Regions from separate parts of the Streptomyces sp. NPDC042638 genome, predicted to be linked through region 2. Evidence: riboswitches for the same ligand, from Rfam matches in the RefSeq annotation. Region 2 holds a riboswitch; each other region holds the start of a gene.
The links. A riboswitch is a leader RNA that binds a small molecule or an ion and turns the genes downstream of it on or off. The one in region 2 is predicted to bind cobalamin.
Positions count from the first base shown of each region.

Region 1: it holds a riboswitch for cobalamin, as region 2 does, so the genes downstream of both, AB0B40_RS10925 (HoxN/HupN/NixA family nickel/cobalt transporter) here and AB0B40_RS34585 (CbtB-domain containing protein) in region 2, are expected to answer to the same signal.
Region 3: it holds a riboswitch for cobalamin, as region 2 does, so the genes downstream of both, AB0B40_RS02915 (cobalamin biosynthesis protein) here and AB0B40_RS34585 (CbtB-domain containing protein) in region 2, are expected to answer to the same signal.
Region 4: it holds a riboswitch for cobalamin, as region 2 does, so the genes downstream of both, cobN (cobaltochelatase subunit CobN) here and AB0B40_RS34585 (CbtB-domain containing protein) in region 2, are expected to answer to the same signal.

Region 1 is NZ_JBEZBT010000009.1:135,343-139,545, forward strand. It holds gene AB0B40_RS10915 (YcnI family protein) at 1-269, opposite strand, end outside; gene AB0B40_RS10920 (hypothetical protein) at 309-893, opposite strand; gene AB0B40_RS10925 (HoxN/HupN/NixA family nickel/cobalt transporter) at 942-2,033, opposite strand; cobalamin riboswitch at 2,061-2,263, opposite strand; gene AB0B40_RS10930 (ferritin-like protein) at 2,874-3,773, shown strand; gene AB0B40_RS10935 (hypothetical protein) at 3,896-4,203, opposite strand, start outside.
Region 2 is NZ_JBEZBT010000073.1:1,441-5,643, reverse strand. It holds gene AB0B40_RS34600 (endonuclease/exonuclease/phosphatase family protein) at 1-33, shown strand, start outside; gene AB0B40_RS34595 (peptidase) at 187-1,170, shown strand; gene AB0B40_RS34590 (CbtA family protein) at 1,261-2,010, opposite strand; gene AB0B40_RS34585 (CbtB-domain containing protein) at 2,033-2,251, opposite strand; cobalamin riboswitch at 2,288-2,431, opposite strand; partial or broken gene AB0B40_RS34580 (enoyl-CoA hydratase) at 2,540-2,665, opposite strand; gene AB0B40_RS34575 ((2Fe-2S) ferredoxin domain-containing protein) at 2,814-3,173, opposite strand; cobalamin riboswitch at 3,273-3,395, opposite strand; gene AB0B40_RS34570 (antibiotic biosynthesis monooxygenase family protein) at 3,760-4,098, shown strand; gene AB0B40_RS34565 (NAD(P)-dependent oxidoreductase) at 4,095-4,203, shown strand, end outside.
Region 3 is NZ_JBEZBT010000002.1:284,669-288,871, reverse strand. It holds gene AB0B40_RS02930 (lysozyme) at 1-679, shown strand, start outside; gene AB0B40_RS02925 (inorganic phosphate transporter) at 823-2,067, shown strand; gene AB0B40_RS02920 (hypothetical protein) at 2,102-2,329, shown strand; cobalamin riboswitch at 2,532-2,674, shown strand; gene AB0B40_RS02915 (cobalamin biosynthesis protein) at 2,772-3,716, shown strand; gene AB0B40_RS02910 (cobyric acid synthase) at 3,713-4,203, shown strand, end outside.
Region 4 is NZ_JBEZBT010000020.1:122,519-126,721, reverse strand. It holds gene cobN (cobaltochelatase subunit CobN) at 1-2,690, opposite strand, end outside; cobalamin riboswitch at 2,753-2,909, opposite strand; gene AB0B40_RS18705 (cobalamin biosynthesis protein CobG) at 2,968-4,203, shown strand, end outside.

The sequences.
Region 1 (4,203 bases), on a different contig from region 2:
TTGGCGGTCCAGCCGTCCCGCGGGGAGACGAGGACGCCGAGGACGGGGTGGTCGGTGGGCAGGAAGACCTGCACCTTGGTGGTGGAGGCGGTGTCCTCCTCATTGGGGACCCGGAAGGTCAGGACGCCGTCGGTGGCGCCCTTGGCGTAGCTGTCGGGGTGGACGGTGACGTGCGCGGACGCGATGCCCGCGGCGGCCAGGACCCCGAAGGCGGACAGGGCCGTGACGGTGCCGGCGCGGCGCAGAGTGGTGCGTACTGCTCGGGACATGGGTGGTCGGTCTCCGTGGCTGAAAGGAGTGTGCGGGGGTCAGATCGGATACCAGGTCCCCGGCGGCGGACCGCGCCGCTGGACCGCGTGCCGCAGGAGGACACGCCGCACCCGCCACGGTTCCCCGCCGCGAGGGCCTGTCCGACAATTCCCGTCGTCCGGCACGAACGGGCACCCGCCGCTCACCCGCCACCAGGCCGTCAGGCCCGGAACCAGCACGGCGGTTCGGCGCAGCAGCGACCACAGCGCGGCCTCCCCGCGCCGCAACCACCAGCTCAGCACGAGTGCCGCACCGGCATGAGCGGCGGTGGCGTGCGGGGTCAGGGCGTGGGTGGAGGCCATGCGCATGCCGTGCATGACCATCGTGGTGTGCGGCCCTGCGGCGCCGAACACGAGGTGCAGTCCGCCCTGGGCGGTGAGCGTCCCGCCGCCGATGGCCGCGAGCGACCGCTCCCGGCCGCCCAGCAGATACCCGGCCGCGAAGACCGGCACGAGTCCGGTGACCTGCGCGTGCACGGGAGGTGTCATACCGGTCGCCAGCGTGTGTCCCCCGGCGGCGAGCAGCACGCACAGCGCGGCGAACACCGCCGCGCGCAGGCTCCGTACCGCCGGGGACGCACTCACGCCCCGATGCTGCCATGCGACCGAGGGACCTCCTCGACCTGTCGGGGGTCAGCCCCCCTCGCCCAGACGGGCGCCCCACCTCTGCTCCACCCTGGCCAGCCGCCAGTACGCGAGCGCCGCCGCCCACACGACCACGAACAGGCCGACGATGATGTAGCCCACGTTGTCCAGGTCCAGCCCGGAGATCCAGCCGGTCACCGCGTCGCGCAGATCGAGCTTCTCATGCAGCACCCCGACCAGTTCGATGGTGCCGATCAGGAAGGCGACGGCGATGGACAGGCCGGTGATGGTGAGGTTGTAGAAGACCTTGCGCACCGGGTTGGAGAACGCCCACTGGTAGGCGAAGTTCATGAAGGTGCCGTCGAGCGTGTCGAACAGGCTCATCCCCGCGGCGAACAACAGCGGCAGGCACAGGATCGCGTACCACGGCAGCCCGGCCGCGGCACCGCTGCCCGCCATCACCATCAGGGTGACCTCGGTCGCGGTGTCGAAGCCGAGACCGAACAGGAAGCCCAGCGGGAACATCTGTCCGGGCCGGGTGATCGACCTGGTGAAGCGGCCCAGGACACGGCTCATGAACCCGCGGGAGTCCAGGTGCCGTTCCAGAGCGGCCTCGTCGTACGTACCCGACCGCATCGCCCTGAAGACCCGCAGAATGCCGGCGAGCGCCACGAGGTTGAGTGCCGCGATGAGGTAGAGGAAGGTCCCGGAGACAGTCGTGCCGACGACACCGAGCGTCTGGTGGGTGCGGGAGTCGTCGTTCAGCAGCGTGCCGGCGAGCTGTGCGCCTCCCGCGACCAGGGCCGCCATGGCGACCACCACGCTGGAGTGACCGAGCGCGAACCAGAAGCCGACCGACACCGGCCGCTTGCCGTCGGCCATCAGCTTGCGGGTGGTGTTGTCGATCGCCGCGATGTGATCGGCGTCGAACGCGTGCCGCATGCCCAGCGTGTACGCGGTCACCCCGAGGCCGATGCCGAACGCCTTGGAACCGACCTCGTAGTGCCCCGGCACGACCAGCAGGAACAGGATGCCGAACGCCACGACGTGCAGCGCGGCGATCACCGCCAGCAGCCCGGCGGTACGGACGGTGTCCTCGCGCCTCCAGCGGAAGTGTGCGGACTCGGTGGGCAGGGTCATACGGTCACGCTCCAGCACCTCGTGGATCACCTCGTGAAGTGCCGTGGCCGGTCTCCTGGCTTACGGTGCGTGCGTGTCCGTCCCGGCCTTCCCGTCCGCCGGGCGGCGGACAGTGACCGTGCACAACTGGGACGGATACTCCCCGATCACAGTGGCGAGGGCCGCTCCGGTCTGAACCCCGCGAAGGGCTGTCACCGGTCTTCCCGAACACCACGGCCTGCCCACCGTACGGGTTGTCGCTGAGACCTGCACAGCTGCGCCGCCACGCAGGTATCCAAGATCACAGCGGCCGTGCGCCGCGCGGCAGACAGGTCCCCTGCCCGTATGTCGCACGTGGCGACCGCGACCGGCCTGAGCGATGTCACCGTGTTCCCACCCCGCAGGGCAGGTCCGAAACGGGAGCCGTCCCCCGAACTCCGGTCACCTCGATCCGTACGTAGTCGTGGCCGATGCCCGCCTGGTTCCCAGTGCTGGGCCGATGGCCTGGTGAGGCGCGTCGCACACCGCAGGCACCACGGAGAGACCGGGCGAGGCTGCTAGCTTCGCGCACCTGGTTCGAGGGCAATGCCGGGATCACCGGCGGGTGCGGAGGCGGCGGTGGCGAAGAGGAACGGATCTCCCGAGAAGGCGGCCGGTGTTCCTGTTCGGCGTCGCAGCCTCTTGGCATCGGCTGCGCTGGCAGCGGGCCCACCGGTCTCGGTGGCCGCTTGCACCCACAGCCCCGGACATTCGGACCCCGAACGGTACGCCCGACCGCAACACGGGACCGTTGCCCGCCTGGTCGCCGTCCCGGAGAAGAACCGCGGCGTCGACTGGCTCAGATCGGCCCTCCAGGTGGCCGTGGAAATCGAGTTCTCCACCATCCCGCCCTATCTGTGCGGCTGGTGGTCCATCAGGAACCGCAAGTGCGATGCCGCCCGGCTGATCCGGCGCATCGTATCCGACGAGATGTACCACCTCGGCATCGTCTGCAATCTGCTGGCGGGGCTGGGAGGCCGGCCGCGGATCAAGGAGTCGGCACCGGTCTACCCGGGTCCGTTGCCGGGCGGGGTGCATCCAGGGGTCAACGTGTACCTGTCGGGCTTGACCAAGACACTCGTGCGGGACGTGATGATGGCCATCGAGGCGCCCGCGGCACCCTTGACCGGCAGCACGCGTGACCCCCTCAGCATCGGCCACTTCTACGACGAACTGCTCAAGGCGTTCCGGGTGGTGGCACCCGACCTGTCCGCCGACCGGCAGATGCACGAACGCATCGGCGAGGACACACTCAGACCGGCCAGGACCCTTGAGGACATCGAGCGCTCGATCGAGATCGTCAAGGACCAGGGGGAAGGCACCTCCGTCTCCCCGGCCGACGGCATGGGCGACGGCCACATGGCGCACTACTACGCCTTCGCCGAGATCTACCACGGCCGACAACTGCGTGAGACCGGCGGCAAGTGGCGGTTCACCGGAACGCCCGTCCCCTTCCCCGACACACGGCCCATGGCCATGGTCCCGGCGGGCGGCTGGGACCGGCCGCCCGCCGTGGCCCGGCGGCTCCTGGACGACTTCGACACCACCTACACCGCGGTTCTGGAAGCGCTCGACACGGCGTGGGGCGAAGGCGACCCCCACAGTCTCAGGACGGCTGTACGTCGTATGCGCAGACTGGAGACTCCCGCCGTGGAGCTGATGGAGATGCCCGTCACCGGCGCCAAGGAGACCTACGGCCCTCAGTTCCGCCCCCGCGGATGACCCGCGCCGTTCGGGTAGTTCGCGTGCCGTGTCCTACGGATCGGCCGTACGAAGCATGTCGTGACCGCTGTTGATGTCGGTCCTGAGCTGGTCGAGTCGCGCATGCGGCAGGAGACGCCGGCTCAGAGATCGAACGCCTCACGCACACCACCGGACGGCGTCCAGTCGAGGATCCCTCCCTGGAACCTGCTGGACCGGCGTTCAGGCGATCCGCCCTCGTCCGTGATCGGATAGCCGAACTTGCTGCGCTCCCACCCGTGCTGTGCCCAGTAGTCACGGATGGCCCCGTGCACCTCGTGTGCGCCGGTGTCCGGGGCCCAGTAGATCGACCCGTTCTCGAAGTGATTGAAGCGCCCGATGCCGTCCGGCGTGCCGGTCTCATCCGTGACCGGGTAACCGAGGAAGCTCTCGGGCCCGCCGAACTGCGCGT
Region 2 (4,203 bases):
GCGGACCTCCTGGTGCGTCACCGGCGCCACTGAGCCGGAAGGCGGCCCGGCCGAAACCTCTTTACGTGCTCCTGACAACCCCGCGTTTCCATGGCACCCTGCCTCACGCACGTCCGTCCGCACCGTTCTTCGTTCCCCCACCCTGCCCGGACCCGACCAGTCCCGGCACGGCAGAAGGAGAGTCGCGTGAGACGTCATCGCACCGCCGTGGGCATCCTGTTGACCGTCGGAGCCGTGTTCACCGGCGGCCTCGTCCAAGCCGGGGCCGCCGACGCGGCCCCGGCCCCGGCACCTGCCCAGACTCCGGCCGCGGTGCACACCGCGTCGGCGACGGAACAGCACAGGGCCCGCACCTTCTGGACCGCCGAGCGCATGCGCGAGGCCACCCCCCTCGATCCGGAACTGACCGAACGTGCCGCCCTGACCCTCAAGGCCCCGACGTCGCACGGGAGTGCGAGCACCGTCGCCGCCACCCCCGCCCTCGCCTCCTTCCCGCAGGCGGGCGGCCCCTGGACCGGCGGCGGAGCCGTCGTCACCACCTCGGGCCGGGTGTTCTTCACCTTCCAGGGGCGCACGGCCTCCTGCACGGGCGACGCCATCACCAGCCAGAACGCCAGCACCGTCATCACGGCCGGGCACTGCGTGAAGTACCAGGGCAGCTGGCACACCAACTGGGTCTTCGTGCCGGGCTACGACAACGGCAACGCGCCGTACGGCCAGTGGACCGCGGCCAAGACGCTCACGACCCCGCAGTGGGAGGCGAGCGAGGACATCAACTACGACGTCGGAACCGCGGTCGTGGCCCCCCTGAACGGCAGGACGCTCACCTCGGTCGTCGGCGCGCAGGGCATCCAGTTCAACGGCGGCTACAACAAGCCGATGTACTCCTTCGGCTTCCCGGCCGCGTCGCCGTACGACGGCACGAAGCTCATCTACTGCAGCGGCGACAGCTCCAAGGACTTCCTGTTCTCACAGGACCACAGCCTCGGCTGCAACATGACGGGCGGGTCCAGCGGTGGTCCGTGGTTCACCGGCTTCAACGAGGCGACCGGCACCGGCCTTCAGGTCTCCGTGAACAGCTTCGGCTACACGTTCCTGCCGAACCGGATGTTCGGGCCGTACTTCGGCGACGTGGTCAAGGCCCTGTACGACAAGGCGCAGACCTCCTAGCGTCCGCTGCGAACCGGTCGCCGTCGGTCCGGCAGAACGGCGGAAGGGCCCCCGGATGGTTCCGAAGGGCCCTCCGCCGTGTGGAAGGAGTCAGCGCGCGGCCGGAACCGCCCGCCCGGCGGCCGTCGCCGGCCGGGGGTTCAGCAGCCGCTCCGCCAGTTCACCGAAGGCCAGGGCGAAGCCGCCCCACAGGACGGCCTGAATGGCCAGCGCGGACAGGCGGAACCGCCACAGCAGGGTGGCCGGGAAGTCCTGCGGCACCTCGTTGACGGCCGGCAGGAACTCGTACGCCAGCCCGATCACGACGGCGAACGCGGCCACCGCGACCACGGTCGCCCACCAGTTGCCCAGGCCGGGCGCCAGCCACTTGCCCAGAAGTGTGGCGGCGACGGCGAGAAGGACGCTGAGCACCATCATCAGGAAGTACAGGGTGGTCCGCTTGCCGATGGTGTCGGGCTCGCCGACCGACGGCGGGTTGGCCGGGTACTTCAGGAACGGCACGACGTAGACGGCGAGAAGGGCGCAGCCCGACAGCAGCAGCGCCGTGGCGCGCGGGCCGAACCGCCCGACGCGGCCCAGCGCGAAGCAGAAGGCGAGCGCGGCGACACCGCCGAAGGCGACCCCGTAGACCAGGACGCCGGTGGCGAGGCCGGCGGTGGACTGCAGGGAGCGGGAGACGACCTCCATCTCATGTTCGTGGGAGTGGGCGTCCTCGAAGCTGATCGCCTTGTCCACGCTCGGCTCGCCGAGGAGATAGGCCGCGATCAGGGCGAGCACGCCGGCCGCGAGGCCGGCGAGCATGCCCCGCACGAGGAGGTTCCGTACGGTTGCGGAGTTCATGGTGGAGCGGGTTCCCCTCGCGTCAGTGGCAGGGGAAGCCGAGCAGATGGCGGGCGTCGTGGACCCACTCGTGGACGTCCGTGCCGTTGAACACGGAGGTGGCGCCCTGCTCGGCGCCGACGAAGTAGAGCAGGATCAGCATGAGGACGCCGAAGAACACCGCCCAGGGAGCTATCGCCTTCAGCGGCAGCTTGGCGGGAACGGCGGGGGTGGCTGTCGGCTGGGCGACGGTCTGCGCCATGGCAGGACCTCCTCTGGGAGTTCGCGTCCCATCTCGGTGGTGCACAGGACGACGGCCACGGGTCTGACTCACGAAGCGCCCAGGGGACGCCTCGCACACAGTGGCGCGACCGTGCCGGGTTCTCACCGGCTTCCGTCTCGCCGTCGTCGATATCGGACAGACCGTACCGCGCGACCGGCACATGGCCAAGACCGCGTCCTCCCGCGGTGATCTTCCTCTCGCGGCGGACGGTCCCGGTGTCCGCGCGCCGGCGGCGGAACTCGCGGACCGTCCACCGCAAGGGGGGCCCACGCCCTCCTTCCGGCCGGCGGTCCCGAACACGGCGCGACAGCAGCGCCGTTCGAGGCGGACACCCCCCGCGTGCACGGTCCCGAAGAGCCGCCCGACCGCCTCCTTCGCGGTCATCGCCGTCGGCGCCTCATCGACGTCATCGCCGTCATCGCCGTGGGCACCTCATCGCCGTCATCGCCGTCGGCGCCGTCGGCATCCCGCGACGCTCCCGGCGACGGCCGGCGCCCCGACGGCCGGACCGCGGCCGTCGGTCTCCTCGCCGGCACGGGCCTCAGGGCTCCGCACGGCGCCGCGGCGGCGTGAAGGCGTACAGGTCGAGGATGTCGGGCCGGGAGGCCACGCCCGGGCCGCCGGCCCGCACCCAGGTGACGATGTCCTCAGTGGCCTCGGCGTCGTTGACGAGCCCGAGCCAGACGGGCCGCGCACCGGCGGCCCGGCCCGCGGCGGAGGGCTGTACGACGATGACGTTGGCCTGGTCGCACACGTCGAGGCACTCGGATACGCGCACCGGCACCGCCGCCCGTAGCCGCGCGGTCTGCGCGGCGTGGTCGACCCCGGTCACCTTCGGGCTGCCACAGCAGCAGTCCCGGCACACGACGACCCGGCACGGCGCCGGACCACCGCCCGGCACGCCCCCGCCCGGTCCCTCTTCCGTCGGCCGCTCGGCCACGCCGCACCACTCCCCTCCCGGGGAGATCCGCCCCGGTGTTCCGTGAGGAGGCGACCGCGTGAGTCTCCTGGCTCCCGGGTCGCCGCTCGTCCCGCCTTCCCACCCCGGTCGGGGCGGTGGCCTGGTGGAGCTCGCTCACCGGTCACAGTGGCGGGACCGCGCCGGATTCACACCGGCTTCCTCGGACCGCCGTCGCCTTATGTCGCCGGTCATCATTTCATCAGCCCGCGCCGCGCCATCACGCTCCCTCAGCGGAAGAAGACGACCGACCGGAGCTTCGGGCAGCCGCACAGCACCAGCACGCCGTCCCCCGGCCCGAGGCCCGCCGCGTCACTCGAACGGGTCAGACGCGCGGACTCGTCCGGGCACCCCCGCCGGCGTCCGGCCGCCAGGGCGGCGGCACAGGCCGGGACTCACCCGAAATGACCAATCCGGGCAGGCGCAACCCTTGTCGCCACTGGCCCCTCCCCCATTCGGAGTTGCAGCCGTACGGGCGACATGAGTCCGTGGGAGTCGTGTCCCACCGGATCTCACTTCAGGAGGAGACATGGGCACCAACCACCAGGGCCAGACGGCCGAAAAGCTGAGCGTCGTCTTCGCGGTCCGCGTGATCGAGGGCGGCGAGCAGGGATTCCTGGATCTGTACGAACAGCTCCGGAAGTCCGTGGCCGGCACCCCCGGCCACATCGTCGAGCGGCTGGGAGCACCCGCCGACGACTCCCGTCAGTGGGTCATCACCAGCGAATGGCGGACGGCCGAGGACTTCTTCGCCTGGCAGCAGAGCGAGGAGCACCGCGAGCTGGTGGCCCCGCTGCGCCAGTGGGTCGACCAGAGGCAGTCGATGCGGTTCCACGTGATCAAGGAGACGAAGGGGGTGGCGTCGTGACGCGGACCAGCCACGGCCCCGTCGCCGTACTCGGCCTCGGCGCCATGGGCGCCGGGCTGGCCGTACGCCTTCTCGACCAGGGCATACCGGTCCGGGTCTGGAACC
Region 3 (4,203 bases), on a different contig from region 2:
GATGCCGGCCGGGTCGCCGGCGTTCGCCTCGGGCCGGGCCAAGGCACCCAAGGGGCATGACGTCTCCTCCCACCAGAAGCGCGTGAACTGGACCGCCGCCCGGGCGAACGGTGCGCGGTTCGTCTACATCAAGGCGACCGAGTCCACGAACTACCGCAACCCCTATTTCTCCGGGCAGTACACCGGCGCACGCAACGCCGGACTGCTCCGGGGCGCGTACCACTTCGCCCTCCCGGACCGGTCCTCCGGCGCCAAGCAGGCCGCGTACTTCGTACGGCACGGCGGCGGCTGGCGGGCGGACGGCTGGACGCTGCCGCCCGCGCTCGACATCGAGTACAACCCGTACAACACCTCGCGAAAGTGCTACGGGCTGGGCAAGGCGCGGATGGTGGGGTGGATCCGGTCGTTCAGCGACGAGATCAAGCGGGAGACCGGCCGCCGTCCGGTGATCTACACCACGACCCAGTGGTGGAAGCTGTGCACCGGCAACAGCCGAGCGTTCTCTCAGAGCCACCCGCTGTGGATCGCCCGGCACGGCACCTCGCGGCCGGGAGCGCTGCCCGGCGGCTGGCGGTACTGGACGTTCTGGCAGTACGACACCCGGGGCGCGCTGCCGGGTGACCAGAATCTCTTCAACGGGTCGTTGAGCCGGCTGCGGATCTTCGCGCGGGGCCGGTAGCCAAGGGGCGTCTGGCCCGACGGAGCGAAACGGAACCCGGACCCCGCGTCAGAGACACCACTACGCCCGCCTCAGTTCATCTTCCGTTCACCCAGGTTGCCTACGGTCATCGCGCCAACGACCTCGAACGATTGCCTGGGTAAATGGAAAGCTTCTCGCTGATCCTCGCGATTGTGGTGGTAACCGCTCTCGCGTTTGATTTCACGAACGGTTTCCACGACACCGCGAATGCGATGGCCACCACCATCTCCACAGGCGCCCTGAAGCCCAAGATCGCGGTGGCCATGTCCGCCGTACTCAATCTTGTGGGCGCCTTCCTCTCCGTGGAGGTCGCGAACACGATCTCCAAGGGTCTCGTCGACGAGACCGGCATCCGTCCCGAGGTCATCTTCGCCGCCCTGGTCGGCGCGATCCTCTGGAACCTGCTGACCTGGCTGGTGGGCCTTCCCTCCAGTTCCTCGCACGCCCTGATGGGCGGCCTGGTCGGCGCCACCGTCGCCTCCGCCGGCTTCGGCGCCGTGCACGGTGAGGTCCTGGTCACCAAGGTGCTGCTGCCGGCGGTGGCCGCGCCGCTCGTGGCGGGCCTCGCCTCGATGCTGGCCACCCGCTTCTCCTACGGCATCGGCGACAAGGCCGAGGGCGACGCCACCCGCAAGGGCTACCGCGCCGGCCAGATCGCCTCCGCCGGCCTGGTCTCGCTCGCGCACGGCACCAACGACGCCCAGAAGACGATGGGCATCATCACCCTCGCCCTGATCGCGGGCGGCGCGATCGCCCCCGGCTCGAACCCTCCCACCTGGGTGATCCTCTCCGCGGGCCTGGCCATCGCGCTCGGCACCTACATCGGCGGCTGGCGCATCATCCGCACCATGGGCACAGGCCTGACCGACCTGGAGCCGCGCCAGGGCTTCGCCGCCCAGACGAGCGCCGCGACCGCCATCCTGGCCTCCTCCCACCTCGGTTTCTCCCTCTCCACCACCCATGTCGTCTCCGGCTCGGTGATGGGCGCGGGCCTCGGCCGCAAGGGCGGTGTGGTCCGCTGGTCCACCGCGACCCGCATGATCGTCGCCTGGGTGCTCACCCTCCCGGCCGCCGCGCTGGTCGGCGCGGGCGCCGAGTCCGTCACCGGCCTGGGCGACTGGGGTACCGCCGTGGTCGCCGTCCTCCTGGTCGCCGCGAGCGCCACGATCTGGAAGATCTCCCGCCGCGAGGTCGTGGACCACACCAGCGTCGTCGCCGAGACCACGGAACCGGCCGGTGTGGTCACCACCGCCATCGCCGCCGTCATCCCGCCGCCCGCGGGCACGGTAACCGAGGACCTGACGGCCACGATCCCCGCCCCGGCCGCCGAGCCGGCTCCCGCCACCCCGCCGGCCGCCACGGTCTGACCCCGAGCACCCGGTTACTGAAGGAAGCAACCCCATGAAGATCGACTGGGCGGCCATCGGCTCCGTCTTCGGCGTCAGCCTCGTGTTCACGGTGGGCCTGGTGGCCCTGTTCACCCTCGGTGTCAACGGTCTGGCCCGGCGCGAGAGGGCCACGGCCCAGGGCGGCTCCGCCGGCCTCGCCGTCACCGGCGCCTACGTCTGCTTCGCGGCCTGCGCGGCGGCCGTGGCCTACGGCATCTACCTGATCGTGGCCAAGGCCTGACCCACCCCCCAGGGCCTGACCCGGACCGGCCCGCCCCCAGGGCGTGACCCGGACCGCCCACGCCCAGCGGGCCACGCCCTGCCCGAGCACCCCCGAGGCTCCCCTCCGGCCCGTTACGGAGGGGAGCCTCAGGCATGCCCGCACGCCCCGGGATGTGGGGATCGGCACACTCTCCCCACGCAGGTCAACGGCAGGTTGACGGCCGTTCCGGGCGCGTGGTGGACTGCCCAGGCCATGTACGGCGGCAGGAGAGGAAGCCGGTGCGATTCCGGCGCGGTCCCGCCACTGTCACCGGGGAAGAACCCCCGGGAGCCAGGAACTCTCACCGCCGATTCACGTCGAACCAGGGCGCGGACACCCTGAGTGAGGACACAGATCGCCATGCCCGGCTGCCCAAGGACCCCTTCCAGGACCGCTCCTGTGCCCACGGCCGGCTGAGCCGGTGGGTGCCGATCGCACGTACGCGTACGGTGCCGCCGCCGGCGTCCTCGGCGACCTGCTCCTCGGCGATCCGCGCCGCGGGCACCCGGTCGCCGCCTTCGGCCGGGCGGCCGGAGCCGTGGAAGGCGCCCTGTGGCACGACCACCGCGGCTGGGGCGCCCTGCACACCACCGTGTGCGCCGGCGGCGCCGCCGCGCTCGGCGCGCTGGCCGTACGCGCCGTACGCCCCTCCCCCGCCGCATCCCTCGCGCTGACCGCCGTCGCCACCTGGGCCGTCGTCGGCGGCACCTCGCTGGCCCGGGAGGCCCGCACCGTCGGCCGCGCCCTGGAGGCCGGCGACATCGAGGCGGCCCGGGCCCGGCTGCCCCATCTGTGCGGCCGGGACCCTCAGACGCTGGACGCCGACGGCATCGCCCGGGCCGTGGTCGAGTCGGTCGCCGAGAACACCTCCGACGCCGTCGTCGGCGCCCTGGTCTGGGGCGCCGTGGCCGGGGTGCCGGGGCTCCTCGGGTTCCGTGCGGTCAACACCCTGGACGCCATGGTGGGCCACAAGTCACCCCGCCACCGCCGCTACGGCTGGGCCTCCGCCCGCCTCGACGACGTCGCCGGCTGGCCGGGGGCCCGGCTGACCGCCGTACTCGCCGCCGCGGCCGGACCCGACCCCCGGGGCGCCCTGCGCGCCTGGAGGGCCGACGCGCACAGGCACCCGAGCCCCAACGCCGGTCCGGTGGAGGCGTCCTTCGCCGGTGCCCTCGGCGTCCGGCTGGGCGGGACGCTCTCCTACGGCGGGCGGGTCGAACACCGCCCCGTGCTCAACGGCGCCACCGGACGGCCCGTCCGGGCCGCCGACATCGACCGGGCCGTACGGCTCTCCCGCCGCGTCGGCCTGCTCGCGCTCGGCGCCACGGTCGCCGCGCGCGCACTGTGGAAGGGACGCGGGAAGTGAACGGTGGTCTCCTCGTCGCCGGCACCACCTCCGACGCCGGCAAGAGCGTCGTGACGGCCGGTATCTGCCGCTGGCTGGTACGCCAGGGCGTGAAGGTGGCGCCGTTCAAGGCGCAGAACATGTCCCTCAACTCGTTCGTCACCCGGGAGGGCGCGGAGATCGGCCGCGCCCAGGCCATGCAGGCACAGGCCTGCCGGATCGAGCCGACCACGCTGATGAACCCGGTGCTGCTCAAGCCCGGCGGCGAGCAGAGCAGCCAGGTCGTGCTGCTGGGCAAGCCGGTGGGCGAGCTGAGCGCGCGCGGGTACCACGGCGGGCGCCAGCAGCGGCTGCTCGGCACGGTGCTGGACTGCCTGGCCGAGTTGCGGGGCACGTATGACGCGGTGATCTGCGAGGGGGCGGGAAGTCCGGCCGAGATCAACCTGCGGCGGACCGACATCGTCAACATGGGCGTCGCCCGGGGCGCGCGGCTGCCCGTGCTCGTGGT
Region 4 (4,203 bases), on a different contig from region 2:
AGACCGGTCACGCGGCGGGAGGCGTCGTCCCAGACCGGGCGGATGCCGAGCAGGGCGAGGGCTTCGGCGACGTCGTCGCCGGCGGTGCGCATGGCGCTGGTGCCCCACAGGGACAGGCCGACGGAGGTGGGCCAGTCGCCGTTGTCGGTGCGGTAGCGCTCCAGGAGGGAGTCGGCGAGGGCCTGGCCGGTCTCCCAGGCGAGCCGGGAGGGGACGGCCTTGGGGTCGACGGAGTAGAAGTTGCGGCCGGTCGGCAGCACGTTGACCAGGCCGCGGAGCGGGGAGCCGGAGGGTCCCGCCGGGACGAAGCCGCCGGCCAGGGCGTGGACGGCGTGGTCGATCTCGGCGGTGGTCGCGGCGAGGCGGGGGACGACCTCGCGGGCGGCGAACTCCAGGATGGCGGCGACCTGTTCGCCGTGCCCGGCGGGTACGGCGGCGGGGTCCCAGCCCGCGTCCTCCATCGCCTGCACCAGAGCGCGGGCCCTCTCCTCCGCCTCGTCGGCGGTCGTGCGGGTCGCGGCCGACTCGTCCAGGCCGAGGGCCTCGCGCAGGCCGGGCAGCGCCTGGGCGCCGCCCCAGATCTGGCGGGCGCGGAGGATGGCGAGGACCAGGTTGACGCGGTCGGCGCCGGCGGGCGGGTTGCCGAGGACGTGCAGGCCGTCGCGGATCTGGGCGTCCTTGACCTCGCAGAGCCAGCCGTCGACGTGGAGGAGGAAGTCGTCGAAGCCGTCGTCGTCGGGGCGGTCGTCCAGCCCGAGGTCGTGGTCGAGGCGGGCGGCCTGGATGAGGGTCCAGATCTGGGCGCGGATGGCGGGCAGCTTGGCCGGGTCCATGGAGGAGATCTGGGCGTACTCGTCCAGGAGTTGCTCCAGGCGCGCGATGTCGCCGTAGGAGTCCGCGCGGGCCATGGGCGGGACGAGGTGGTCGACGAGGGTGGCGTGCACGCGGCGCTTGGCCTGGGTGCCCTCGCCGGGGTCGTTGACCAGGAAGGGGTAGACCAGCGGGAGGTCGCCGAGGGCGGCGTCGGGGCCGCAGGCGGCGGACAGGCCGGCGTTCTTGCCGGGCAGCCACTCCAGGTTGCCGTGCTTGCCGAGGTGGATCATCGCGTCGGCGCCGAAGCCGCCGTCGGAGACCGGGGCGGCGATCCAGCGGTAGGCGGCCAGGTAGTGGTGGGAGGGCGGCAGGTCCGGGTCGTGGTAGATGGCGATCGGGTTCTCGCCGAAGCCGCGCGGGGGCTGGATGAGGACGAGCAGGTTGCCGAAGCGCAGGGCCGCCAGGACGATGTCGCCCTCCTGGTTGCGGCTGCGGTCGACGAACATCTCCCCCGGCGCCGGGCCCCAGTGCTCCTCGACCGCCGTGCGCAGCTCCTCGGGGAGGGTGGCGAACCAGCGGCGGTAGTCGGCGGCCGGGATGCGGACCGGGTTGCGGGCCAGCTGTTCCTCGGTGAGCCAGTCCTGGTCGTGGCCGCCCGCCTCGATGAGCGCGCGGATCAGCTCGTCGCCGTCACCGGAGACCAGTCCGGGGATGTCGGCGTCGCCGAAGTCGTAGCCCTCCTCGCGCAGTCGGCGCAGCAGGGCGACGGCGCTGGCCGGGGTGTCGAGGCCCACCGCGTTGCCGATGCGGGAGTGCTTGGTGGGGTAGGCGGACAGCACGAGGGCGAGGCGCTTGTCGGCGGGCGGGATGTGGCGGAGCCGGGCGTGGCGTACGGCGATACCGGCGACGCGGGCCGCGCGCTCGGGGTCGGCGACGTAGGCGGGCAGGCCGTCGGCGTCGATCTCCTTGAAGGAGAACGGGACCGTGATCAGGCGGCCGTCGAACTCGGGGACGGCGATCTGGCTGGCCGCGTCCAGCGGGGAGACGCCCTCGTCGTTCTCCTGCCAGGCGGTGCGGGAACCGGTCAGGCACAGGGCCTGGAGGATGGGCACGTCGAGGGCGGTCAGCGCACCCGCGTCCCAGGACTCGTCGTCACCGCCGGCCGATGCCTCGGCGGGCTTGGTGCCGCCGGCCGCGAGCACCGTGGTGACGATCACGTCGGCGGTGCGCAGGGTGTCGATCAGCTCCGGCTCGGGAGCGCGCAGGGAGGCGACGTACAGGGGCAGCGGCCTGGCGCCCGCGTCCTCGACGGCGTCGCACAGGGCGTGCACGAAGGCGGTGTTGCCGCTCATGTGGTGGGCGCGGTAGTAGAGCACGGCGACGGTCGGGCCGTCCGCGGGCCGGGCCGCGCGCTCCAGGGGGCCCCAGGTGGGCGCGGGCGCGGGCGCGTCGAAGCCGTGGCCGGTGAGCAGGACCGTGTCCGACAGGAACCGGGCGAGCTGTTCCAGGTTGGCGGGGCCGCCGTGGGCGAGGTAGGCGTGGGCCTCGGCGGCGAGGCCGACGGGCACGGTGGACGCGGCCATCAACTGGGCGTCGGGGGCCTGCTCACCGCTGAGGACGACCACCGGACGCCCGTCGGCGAGCAGCAGGTCGAGGCCGTCCTGCCAGGCGCGGATGCCACCGAGGAGGCGTACGACCACGAGCTCGACGCCGTCGAGGAGGGCCGGGAGGTCGTCCAGGGGGAGCCGGGCGGGGTTGGCGAAACGGTAGGAGACCGGGCCGCCGGCGGCGCGGGCACTGAGCAGGTCGGTGTCGGACGTCGACAGGAGCAGGATCTCGCGGGCGTGCGGAGCACGCTCCCCGGACGAAGTGGGCATGCGATGCCTGGCCTTCCTCGGGGTCCGCGCCCCGGGCGGTGTGGGATGGATCTCCCCCTCGGACGAAGCCGGGGTGCGGGGGAAGGGAGTTCCTGACTCACCCGTCCGCCGTGGGCGGGTTCACAGTGGCGGGACCGCGCCGGAATCGCACCGGCTTCCTCCCCTTTTCGCCGTCGTGGCGGTTCGTGGACCAGGTGATCCACTGGGGAGCATAGTAAGGGCCACCGAAGGGAGCGCGGGACATACAGTCGGAGTGATCGTAGGTATGCTCACGGCCATGTCCGCGGCAGCTCCTCCTCCGTCGTCCCAGGCCACACCGGCCGCACGGGACCGCGGTGACGCCTGCCCTGGGACACTGCGCCTGCACGCGGCGGACGACGGGGCGCTGGCCCGTATCCGGCTTCCCGGGGGCGTGCTGTCCACCGGTCAGGCACGGGCGCTCGCCGTCGCGGCCCGGCGGCTGGGCGACGGCGACCTGCACCTGACCTCACGCGGCAACGTGCAGTTGCGCGGGCTGCCGCAGGGGTGTGGCGCGGCGCTGGCGGAGCTGCTGGACGCGGCCGGCCTGCTTCCCTCCCGGGAGCACGAGCGGGTGCGCAACGTCGTCGCTTCGCCCCTGTCCGGTCTCGACGGCGGCGGGTTCCGGGACGTACGGCCCTGGTTGACGGCCTTGGACACCTCCCTGTGCGCGAGCCGGGCCGCGGAGGGCCTTTCCGGCCGTTTTCTGTTCGCTGTGGACGACGGGCGTGGTGACATGTCCGGTCTCGGCGCCGATGTCACGGTCAGGGCGCTCGCGGACGGCGGCGCGTGGCTGGCTCCGGGCTCGGTGCGGGTGTCCGCCGAGGACGCGCCCCGGGCCGCGCTGGCGGCTGCCGAGGCGTTCCTGGAAGCGGCCCGGTCCCACGGGAAGCGCGCCTGGCGGGTGTCCGAACTCGGTGTGTCCCGGGAGGAGATGGGCCGCCTGGTCCGTGACCGCCTGGACTGCGGGGGGATCGGCCACGAGGACCACCCCGAGCCGGCCGGCGTCGCCGACGGGCCTCCCCCGGGAGCCGTCGAGGGCGCTCTGTCGGTCCACGTCCCGCTGGGACGCCTCTCGGCCCACCAGTGGGAGGAGCTGACGGACGTCGCCGGCAGCGAGCTCCGGCTGACGCCCTGGCGAGGCGTGGTCCTGCCCACGGCAGGCATGGCCACGGGAGGGGCGGCCGAGGCGCTCGCCCGTCTCGGCGCGGCCGGTCTGGTCACCGACCGCGCCTCCCCCTGGCTCCACGTGGGTGCCTGTATCGGCCGGCCCGGGTGCGCCGAGGCGCACGCCGACGTACGGGCGGACGCGGCCCGAGCGCTCGATGCCGCCGGCGATCCGGGCCTGCCCCTGTACTGGTCCGGCTGTGACCGGCGGTGCGGGCACCCACGCACCGACCATGTCGAGGTGGTCGCGGCACCGGATGGCGGTTACCGCCTGTCCGCCGCCCCGGCCGGCCCGCGACCGCGAACCGCCTTCGCAGCAGACCCTTCC